Regions from separate parts of the Rahnella sp. R3(2024) genome, predicted to be linked through region 2. Evidence: predicted binding sites of a transcription regulator. Region 2 holds the regulator's gene; the other holds the start of a gene.
What was found. Region 2 encodes ArgR, which controls arginine synthesis, uptake and breakdown. Its sites were predicted from a motif close to ANTGAATAAAAATACANT; they were not measured.
Positions count from the first base shown of each region.

Region 1 (4,433 bases), 620 kb from region 2:
CGGCACGTTCCTGACCGATATCAGCCACGAACGCGACCACTTCGCAGTCGCCATAGTTTTCTTTCAGCCATGGAATGATCGCTGAGGTGTCCAGACCGCCGGAGTAAGCCAGAACAATTTTCTTAATGCCTTGAGTTGCTGCCATGATGATTTCCTTCAAAAAATTCAATTAATCCAATGGGTTTTAAACGTGTCGATAGTGAACTACGCCAGAATGCGTGTTCCGATCGCGACGCCGTTAAACAGTGCCGGCAATTGCTCGGCGTGACGCCAGCTGGCGATATCAACCGGACGTCCGAGAGAACGTGCGGCGTCCAGCGCAGCGTGAACTTTGACGATCATGCCGTCGGTGATGATGCCCTGATCGATCAGCTGTTCAGCACGTTCCGCGCTCATTTCAGGAATACGCTGACCTTTGCCGTCGAGGATACCGCTGACGTCTGACAGCAGAATCAAATCTGCGCCCAGCGTGGCGGCCAGCGCGGTCGCCGCCTGATCGGCGTTGACGTTCATCAGCTCACCGGTTGCGGTGATGCCGATGGAGCTGACAATCGGCAGATAGCCTGCGTCGGTCAGCGTCGTGATTAGCGCCGGATTACCCGCTTCGGCTTTACCGACGAAACCCAGAGATTCATCCAGCTGGGTCACGCTGACCGTACCGCCGTCGGCCAGAGACAGGCCGACCGCGTTAATGTGATTTTTGACCGCCCACGCCAGCAGCGTTTTGTTGGCGCTCCCGGCGAGTGCACCGGTAATGATATCAATCTGGTCGGCTGGCGTGACGCGCAGACCGGCCTTCTTTACCACCGGCAGATTCAGCTTTTTCATCAGCTCATCCACCAGGCAGCCGCCACCGTGGACGATGACCAGCGGGCGCTGATATTCCTGACGATAAGCGACGACCGCCATGAACAGACGCTCAAGCGCTTCTTCATTATCCAGCAACACACCACCCAATTTGATGACTAACGGATTCATAGCTGTTTACGCCCCGACCGGTTGATTATGTTAATTAATAACAATACGTTTAATTTAATCTAACATCCCTGCGCATCTGAATAAACGCTCAGGGACGGTTGTTTTCTGTTTACTGACAATCTAACTGATTGTTAAAGCAGTGATTGCGTCTCAGGGAAACCGAAACGGATATTCATACACTGCACCGCCTGCGCCGACGCGCCTTTCAGCACGTTGTCTTCCGTCGCAACCACAATCAGATGTTCACCTTTCACTGCAAAGCCAATGTCACAGAACGGCAATCCGACCACGTCTTTCAGCGCCGGAACGCCTTTGGTGTAAAGACGCACCAGCGGTTTATCGTGATACGCATTGTGGAAGGCTTCCGCCACGTCCTGCTCCGTCACACCCGCGTTCAGACGGCAGGTGATGGTCGCCAGAATACCGCGCGGGAAGTTACCCAGATGCGGAGTGAAAATGACCGGCACGCCGAGATGCTCTGCGATTTCAGGCTGATGACGGTGGCTGAAAAGTTTGTAAGGTTGCAGGCTGACTTCGCAGAAGCTGTTGCCGAGCGTGGCTTTACGGCCTGCGCCGCTGACGCCGCTGGTCGCGTTAATCACCGGCCACTGGCTGTCATTGAGCAAACCGTTTTCGATAAGTGGTTTCAGCGCCAGCTGTGACGCCGTCGGGTAACAACCCGGCACGGCAATCAGCTGCGCGTCTTTCAGTTTGTCTGCCTGCCATTCGGCCAGGCCGTACACGGCGCTGTCGAGCAAATCGAGGTGCTGATGCTCAAAGCCGTAGAATTCGGTGTAAAACTCAGGTTTGCTGACGCGAAAGGCACCGGACAGGTCAAACACCACACAACCGGCCGCCAGAAACTGCGGCGCCAGATCGTGGCTGACTTCATGCGCGGTCGCCAGAAACACGACATCGACACCTTTTGCCGCACCGGCAACATCCGTCAGCGGCAAAACAGGCAGATCGACAATACCTTTTAATTGAGGATGCAAATCAGAAAGCAATTTTCCTGCATCTGCACTTTGCGCTGAAACCGTTAAACCGGTTATGTTCATATGTGGGTGGCGATTCAGGTAAGCAGCGAGTTCAGCTCCGGCATAGCCTGTGGCACCAACAATCAGCGTATTCAACATAGGGTCTGTTCACCTTCTCAACTTATCTGTATGGCTTTGCGATACAGGGACTTCAACAGGTAACAGGTGGTCACCGCGTTGTACGCCGCTCACCCGCGAGATTCAGCCGTGTCGTTTTGACTAACGCGGAATTTTTTCCGGTTTCCTTACGCGCTGGCTTATTGTATTTTTATTCACAATTATTGCATGAATATGAATACTACCCTAACTAAAGGCTGTCAACAGTGAAGATGAAATTACCTCCTTTTATTGAGCTCTACCGGGCGTTAATCGCAACCCCTTCCATCAGCGCAACCGATGCGGCTTTGGACCAGAGCAATGAAACGCTAATCAACTTACTGGCAGGCTGGTTCGGCGATTTAGGCTTTAAGATTGAAGTGCAACCTGTTCCGGGAACCCGAAACAAATTCAATATGTTAGCCAGCACTGGCGAAGGCGCTGGCGGTTTACTGCTGGCCGGTCATACCGACACCGTGCCGTTTGATGATGGCCGCTGGACGCGCGATCCTTTCACCCTGACCGAGCATGAAAATAAGCTCTACGGTTTGGGTACCGCCGATATGAAAGGTTTCTTCGCCTTTATCCTCGATTCACTGCGCGACGTCGATCTCACCAAACTGACTAAACCGCTGTATATCTTAGCGACTGCCGATGAAGAAACGACTATGGCCGGTGCGAGCTATTTTTCCAAAAATGCCAAAATCCGTCCTGACTGCGCCATCATCGGCGAACCGACGTCACTCAAGCCCGTTCGTGCGCACAAAGGGCATTTATCAAACGCCATTCGTATCACCGGCCAGTCCGGTCATTCCAGCGATCCGGCGCGCGGCGTAAACGCGATTGAACTGATGCATGAGTCGATTACCCATTTAATGACCCTGCGCAATACCCTGAAAACGCGTTACAACCACAGTGGTTTCGTGATCCCGTACCCGACCATGAATTTTGGTTACATCAACGGCGGCGATGCGCCAAACCGTATTTGCGCCTGCTGCGAAATGCATATGGATATCCGTCCGTTACCCGGCCTGACGCTGTCCGAAATCAACGGCCTGCTAAATGAGGCGCTGGAGCCGGTGAGTCAGCGCTGGCCCGGTCGTCTGGTTGTTGAGGAACTGCATCCGCCGATTCCGGGATATGAATGCCCGCCGGATCATCCGCTGGTGCAGGTGGTTGAGAAGTTGCTGGGCGTGGAAACCGAAATCGTTAACTACTGCACGGAAGCTCCCTTTATTCAGGAGCTGTGTCCGACGCTGGTGCTGGGTCCGGGTTCAATCGATCAGGCACATCAGCCAGATGAATATATCGATACCGCGTTCATTAAACCGACACGCGAGTTGATCACTCAGGTTGTGCATCACTTCTGTTATCACTGATCCTGAATCAGGGTTGATGAACAAACAATCAGGGCGCTCAGGGGCGCCCTTTGCTACTGTACAAATCAGGTCAGCAAACGTGGATTAGCCAAACTGATATCGTCGCTGATGTAATTAAATTTCAGCGACATTGCCAAAAAGACCATTTTTCACGTGAGTGATCGGGGGTTTTTGGGTTAAAACAAGTGCTGCTTTTAAAAAGTGTGGCCAGGTTGGCAGGGTGAACGGGGCAAGAATGCCTGACGGGTGAAAGTTATTTACAGAATATAAAAATTAAACGAGAGAACGGGTCAGAGGTGATATGAACGAACAATATTCCGCAATGCGAAGTAATGTCAGTACGTTAGGTAAACTGCTGGGCGATACGATCAAAGATACGTTGGGAGAACATATCCTCGATCGCGTTGAGCAAATCCGTAAACTGTCGAAATCCTCCCGCGCCGGAAACGAAGCGGATCGTCAGGAATTACTGTCAACGCTGCAAAATCTTTCTAATGATGAATTGTTACCGGTTGCCCGTGCATTCAGTCAGTTCCTGAATTTAGCCAACGTGGCAGAGCAATATCACAGCATTTCGCCGCACGGCGAAGCAGCCAGTAATCCTGAAGCGCTGGCGCTGTTATTCGATCGTCTGAAATCAAAGAATCTCTCTGACCAGCAATTACGCGATGCCGTTGACCAGCTTTCTATTGAACTGGTTCTGACCGCGCACCCGACCGAAATCGCCCGCCGTACGCTGATCCACAAACTGGTCGAAGTGAATAACTGCCTCAAACAGCTCGACCACAACGATCTGGCCGATTACGAACGTAAACAAATTATGCGCCGCCTGCGTCAGCTGATTGCGCAGTCATGGCACACCGATGAAATCCGCAAGAACCGCCCTTCTCCGGTTGATGAAGCGAAATGGGGTTTTGCGGTGGTCGAAAACAGCCTGTGGGAA
Region 1 is NZ_JBHGBU010000001.1:2,248,347-2,252,779, reverse strand. Features, by position in the region: gene ABSH60_RS10230 (argininosuccinate synthase) at 1-145, opposite strand, end outside; gene argB (acetylglutamate kinase) at 205-978, opposite strand; gene argC (N-acetyl-gamma-glutamyl-phosphate reductase) at 1,110-2,114, opposite strand; gene argE (acetylornithine deacetylase) at 2,339-3,490, shown strand; gene ppc (phosphoenolpyruvate carboxylase) at 3,792-4,433, shown strand, end outside.
Region 1: the regulator ArgR is predicted to act here: its motif matches at 2,275-2,292, upstream of argC (N-acetyl-gamma-glutamyl-phosphate reductase).

Region 2 (4,433 bases):
GAGTAACGGCGGTTTTGGTGGCATCCACGGAAAACTGCTGGAAGCTCTGGCCGCAAAAGCGAGCCTTACACAGCAGCCATAATGTCTTCCTCAACGGCCTCAAAGCACAGCATCTGCTGTGCTTTTTTTTGTCTTTATTCCGGGCAATGGCTTATCAACAGACAAAAAAAAGCTCCCAAAAAAAGCGTGGGAGCCAAAGGGTGTCGTCGGACAGGACGACGAGGGTATCGTTAGCAAGAGAGCACGGCAGTGGCAGTGTCAGCTCTCTCCCAGCCTCAACAGCATCGTTTTATTGAGACGATCTGTGGCTGTTGAAACCCGGTAACGCTAATTCATATAAATACTCAAGCAGTGGCTTTATTTCTGGGTAACGTACAGAAGATCTTACTGATAGATTTCTGCTGTCGCGTGATAAGCACCTTCATTATGGGCTTCGATCACACGATAAGATTTAGCGCCTTTGGCATCAGCTTTGTCAGACAGCTCCTGGCGAATATCGGTTGGTGCACCATTCACTCCGCTCACGCTGATCACGCCCATAGGTTGCAGATTTTCTGCTTGCTGATTCGTGATCAGTTGCGCGGCAGACGCACCGAAAGACACAGCAGACAACAGACTAAGAGCGGCGATAGTAGTGATGATTTTCATGATAATTTCCTGATTTCACTGACGTTGATGCAATTTGAGAGAGCAACGTCGATTCAAATGTAGATTTATCAGGGCTGTTAACTGCAGTTCAGGGCGCTTAAAGCGTGCGGGAACGTAAAACGGGCAGTGATAAATCTGTTTATTCACGGGCCTGATTTATTCAGGCCCCTTCGCGATGGCTACCGGAAAGTTACTGGTAGATTTCTGCGGTTGCGTGGTAGTTACCTTCCTGACGCACTTCAATAACGCGGAAAGCTTTAGCGCCTTTTGCATCAGCTTTGTCAGACAGTGCCTGGCGGATATCAGAAGGTGCACCGGCAACGCCGCTGACGCTGATCATCCCTTTCGCCTGCAGATTGGCAGCTTGTTCCTGACTAACAGGTTGTGCTGCAAATGCACCAAATGACAGAGCAGAGAGAATGCTTAATGTTGCGATTGTAGTTTTAACGTTCATGATTTGACCTCGTCGATTTTATTATGTGTTCCAACAACTGGTGTCTCACACCACGGAAATGAGTATACATCTAGTCACTCAAAATATTAATAGTTTGCTAATAGTTATTTGAGTGGTTATGTGTGTCCTATTGGTGTTTTTAATAACGGAAAGTAATAAAAAACGTCTATAAATTGTTCAATTGGTGTTGATTTTTAGTAAAATCAATAGATTGAATGAATTTGATTATCTGTGCTTATTTTTGGTGTGAATCACATCATTGAAATATTTATGTGACGGAAATGAGCCTGTTGTGACCGGCGTTAACAGAAGAGGGCATGCGCCTTGTACCCGTTAATGGTAGAAAACCGGTATTTTTGTGCGGCATTTGAAATGTGAGCAATATAAAGGAAGGGTAAAGAGGCTGGCCTGAGGTCAGAAATTCTGTTCTTCTGACCCCCTGCACAGAAAGGGCGCTTACACCCTTGTACTATTGAGGCGGCTTATAACTCTTGTTCGAACAAACTCAGGATCGCATCGTGCAGTTGTTTAACGCTGAAACTGCGGGCAGGCGTAATGAAAATCGTATCATCACCCGCGATAGTTCCGAGGATACCCTCTGATTTTCCGAGTGAATCAAGCAGGCGGGCGATCAACTGTGCTGCCCCCGGACTGGTGCGGATGACCACCATGGCTTCATTGTGATCGATGTCCAGTACCAGGTTCTTAAGTGGACTGGTCGTTGTTGGCACACCGATTTCAGCGGGCAGGCAGTACACCATTTCCATTTTCGCGTTGCGCGTACGCACCGCACCGAACTTGGTCAGCATCCGTGAGACTTTGGACTGGTTGATGTTTTCGAAGCCCTCCTCCTGGAGTGCGACGACAATTTCGCCCTGAGAACTGAATTTCTCTTCCTTCAGTAATGCTTTGAAGGCTTTGATTAAATCTTCCTGTTTGGCAGGATTACGCATTTTGCACCCTGGTCTCTTGATCAATGTTTGGCTGATTATGCAGATAATTGCATTTTTATGCAACAACGCAAGACATGGACAATCCAGAACTCACCGTTCTGCAAGGAATGTGACGGGTGTCGCGTTAGTGGGTTTTTCATGAATATGCCGAAATTGTGAATTTTGAGTAAGCCTTTCGCAGGAAGTTGGACTCAACCGATTTCGATTCAGCTCACACAATGAACCAAATTTAACCATTTATTAACCTGACGTCTTTTGCGGTGCTACTTTTAAGGGGTAGCTTTCCGATAAAAGTCATAAAAGACCGGATAAGGGCGCTTAGGTGTATTTTTTTACTTTCTAAACGACCAACCTCAGATTCTCTGCAGGTGAGCGATTGTTTTTAACAGCGTAAGTGATTAAGGTCACAACCAAAATAATTCCACGACACTTATAAGTTAATGATAAAAAAGGAGTATAGGATGAAAGTTGCAGTTCTCGGTGCTGCGGGCGGTATCGGTCAGGCCCTCGCGCTTCTGCTAAAGACCCAGCTACCTTCCGGTTCCGAACTCTCATTATATGATATCGCACCGGTGACGCCGGGCGTTGCTGTCGATCTCAGTCATATCCCTACCGCTGTGAAAATCAAAGGCTTCTGTGGCGAAGATGCCACACCTGCTTTGGAAGGCGCAGATATTGTCCTGATTTCAGCGGGTGTGGCGCGAAAACCAGGGATGGATCGCTCAGATCTGTTTAATGTTAACGCGGGTATCGTTCGTAATCTTATTCAGCAAGTGGCGAAAACCTGTCCGAAAGCCTGCATTGGCATCATCACCAACCCGGTCAACACGACGGTTGCTATTGCGGCAGAAGTGCTGAAAAAAGCCGGCGTCTATGACAAAAACAAACTTTTTGGCATCACAACGCTGGATGCGATCCGTTCTAATACATTCGTTGCGGAGTTAAAAGGTAAGCAACCGGAAGACATTGAAGTGCCGGTGATCGGTGGACATTCTGGTGTCACCATTCTGCCGCTGCTCTCTCAGGTACCTGGTGTGACGTTCAGCGAAAGTGAAATCACTTCACTCACCAAGCGCATTCAAAACGCAGGCACTGAAGTGGTAGAAGCAAAAGCGGGTGGTGGATCGGCAACGCTGTCGATGGGGCAGGCGGCTGCGCGTTTCGGACTTTCATTACTGCGAGCTATGCAGGGTGAAAGCAACGTTGTGGAATGTGCGTATGTCGAAGGCAATGGTGAGTATGCTCGCTTTTTCGCACAGCCTGTTTTGCTTGGCAAAAACGGGATCACCGAATTGCTGGACATCGGTAAACTGAGCGCATTTGAACAGCAGTCACTGGAATCGATGCTGGAGATCCTGCACAAGGATATCGAACTCGGCGAACAGTTTATTAATCACTGATTGCGTCTCTTTATAGATAACCGCCGGCTTATCCCGGCGGTTTTTTTCTTTTATCTCCCCTCGGATTTACTCTTGCGCAGCATTGGGTGTGCGGCAACGGCGTTCAATGATCTGAAAAGTCCTGGCGTCGAAATAGCGGCTTGGCCAGATGATTGAAGGATGTAGCCCCAGCGCATTCGCGATGAGCAATTCGCCCTTGGGCCATGGCCGTGTCAGAGCGTTTGATAAGGTGGAAGAGCTCAAACCTGCAGAGCGCGATACTGCCGCCAGGGTGGTTCCTTTCTTTCTGAGTGCAGCAATAATATCGGCCTGATGCCAGTCTTCGTTCCTTGTATTCATGATGGCTTCCTTATTTGTTTAATTTTATTCCGCGGGCATATTTATCGCACTTATACATTTAACGAGGGTTTGATTTATTTACGATCATTTAAATCTATGTTTCTTAAAAACCCTCATTGCTTTCATTTAGAAAAATACATTCTTATTGTGATTTAAACAAACAAGTAAATTCATGTTGCTTTTTGTGATTCATGTCTATTTTCATGATGTATCACGTGCAAAGTTGAAATTGATTAAAGTGGATGCGTTATCGGTATGCGTGTTTTTTGATCTTTAGCATTTATAAAAATAATAATTAAATGTTTTGAGTAGTTAATTTATTATAGTTGAATGATATTTAATTATTGATTTTTATCTTAAGTATTTGTTTTTTATTTATATTTTAATGGTGTTGATGTTTTTCTTTCAACATTGTAATGCTTCTTTCTAAAAAACTTCCTTTAAGCATATTCATGGTTTGTTGATAAAGATAATTCATGGAAACTTTTAAAGCAGCAGTGGACTCATTTCGAAAAATTGAATATCTTCTTTCCGTTAAATAGACGTTTTCCTTAAGTGGTGGCGTTAATATCTTCTCTAAAATAAACGTCGCCCGTGTCAGGAAAGCATCGTCATTATTCACATGGATTTATAACAGCA
Region 2 is NZ_JBHGBU010000001.1:1,632,264-1,636,696, reverse strand. Features, by position in the region: gene mpl (UDP-N-acetylmuramate:L-alanyl-gamma-D-glutamyl-meso-diaminopimelate ligase) at 1-82, shown strand, start outside; gene yhcN (peroxide/acid stress response protein YhcN) at 385-648, opposite strand; gene yhcN (peroxide/acid stress response protein YhcN) at 839-1,102, opposite strand; gene argR (transcriptional regulator ArgR) at 1,585-2,055, opposite strand; gene mdh (malate dehydrogenase) at 2,517-3,455, shown strand; gene ABSH60_RS07325 (helix-turn-helix transcriptional regulator) at 3,522-3,794, opposite strand.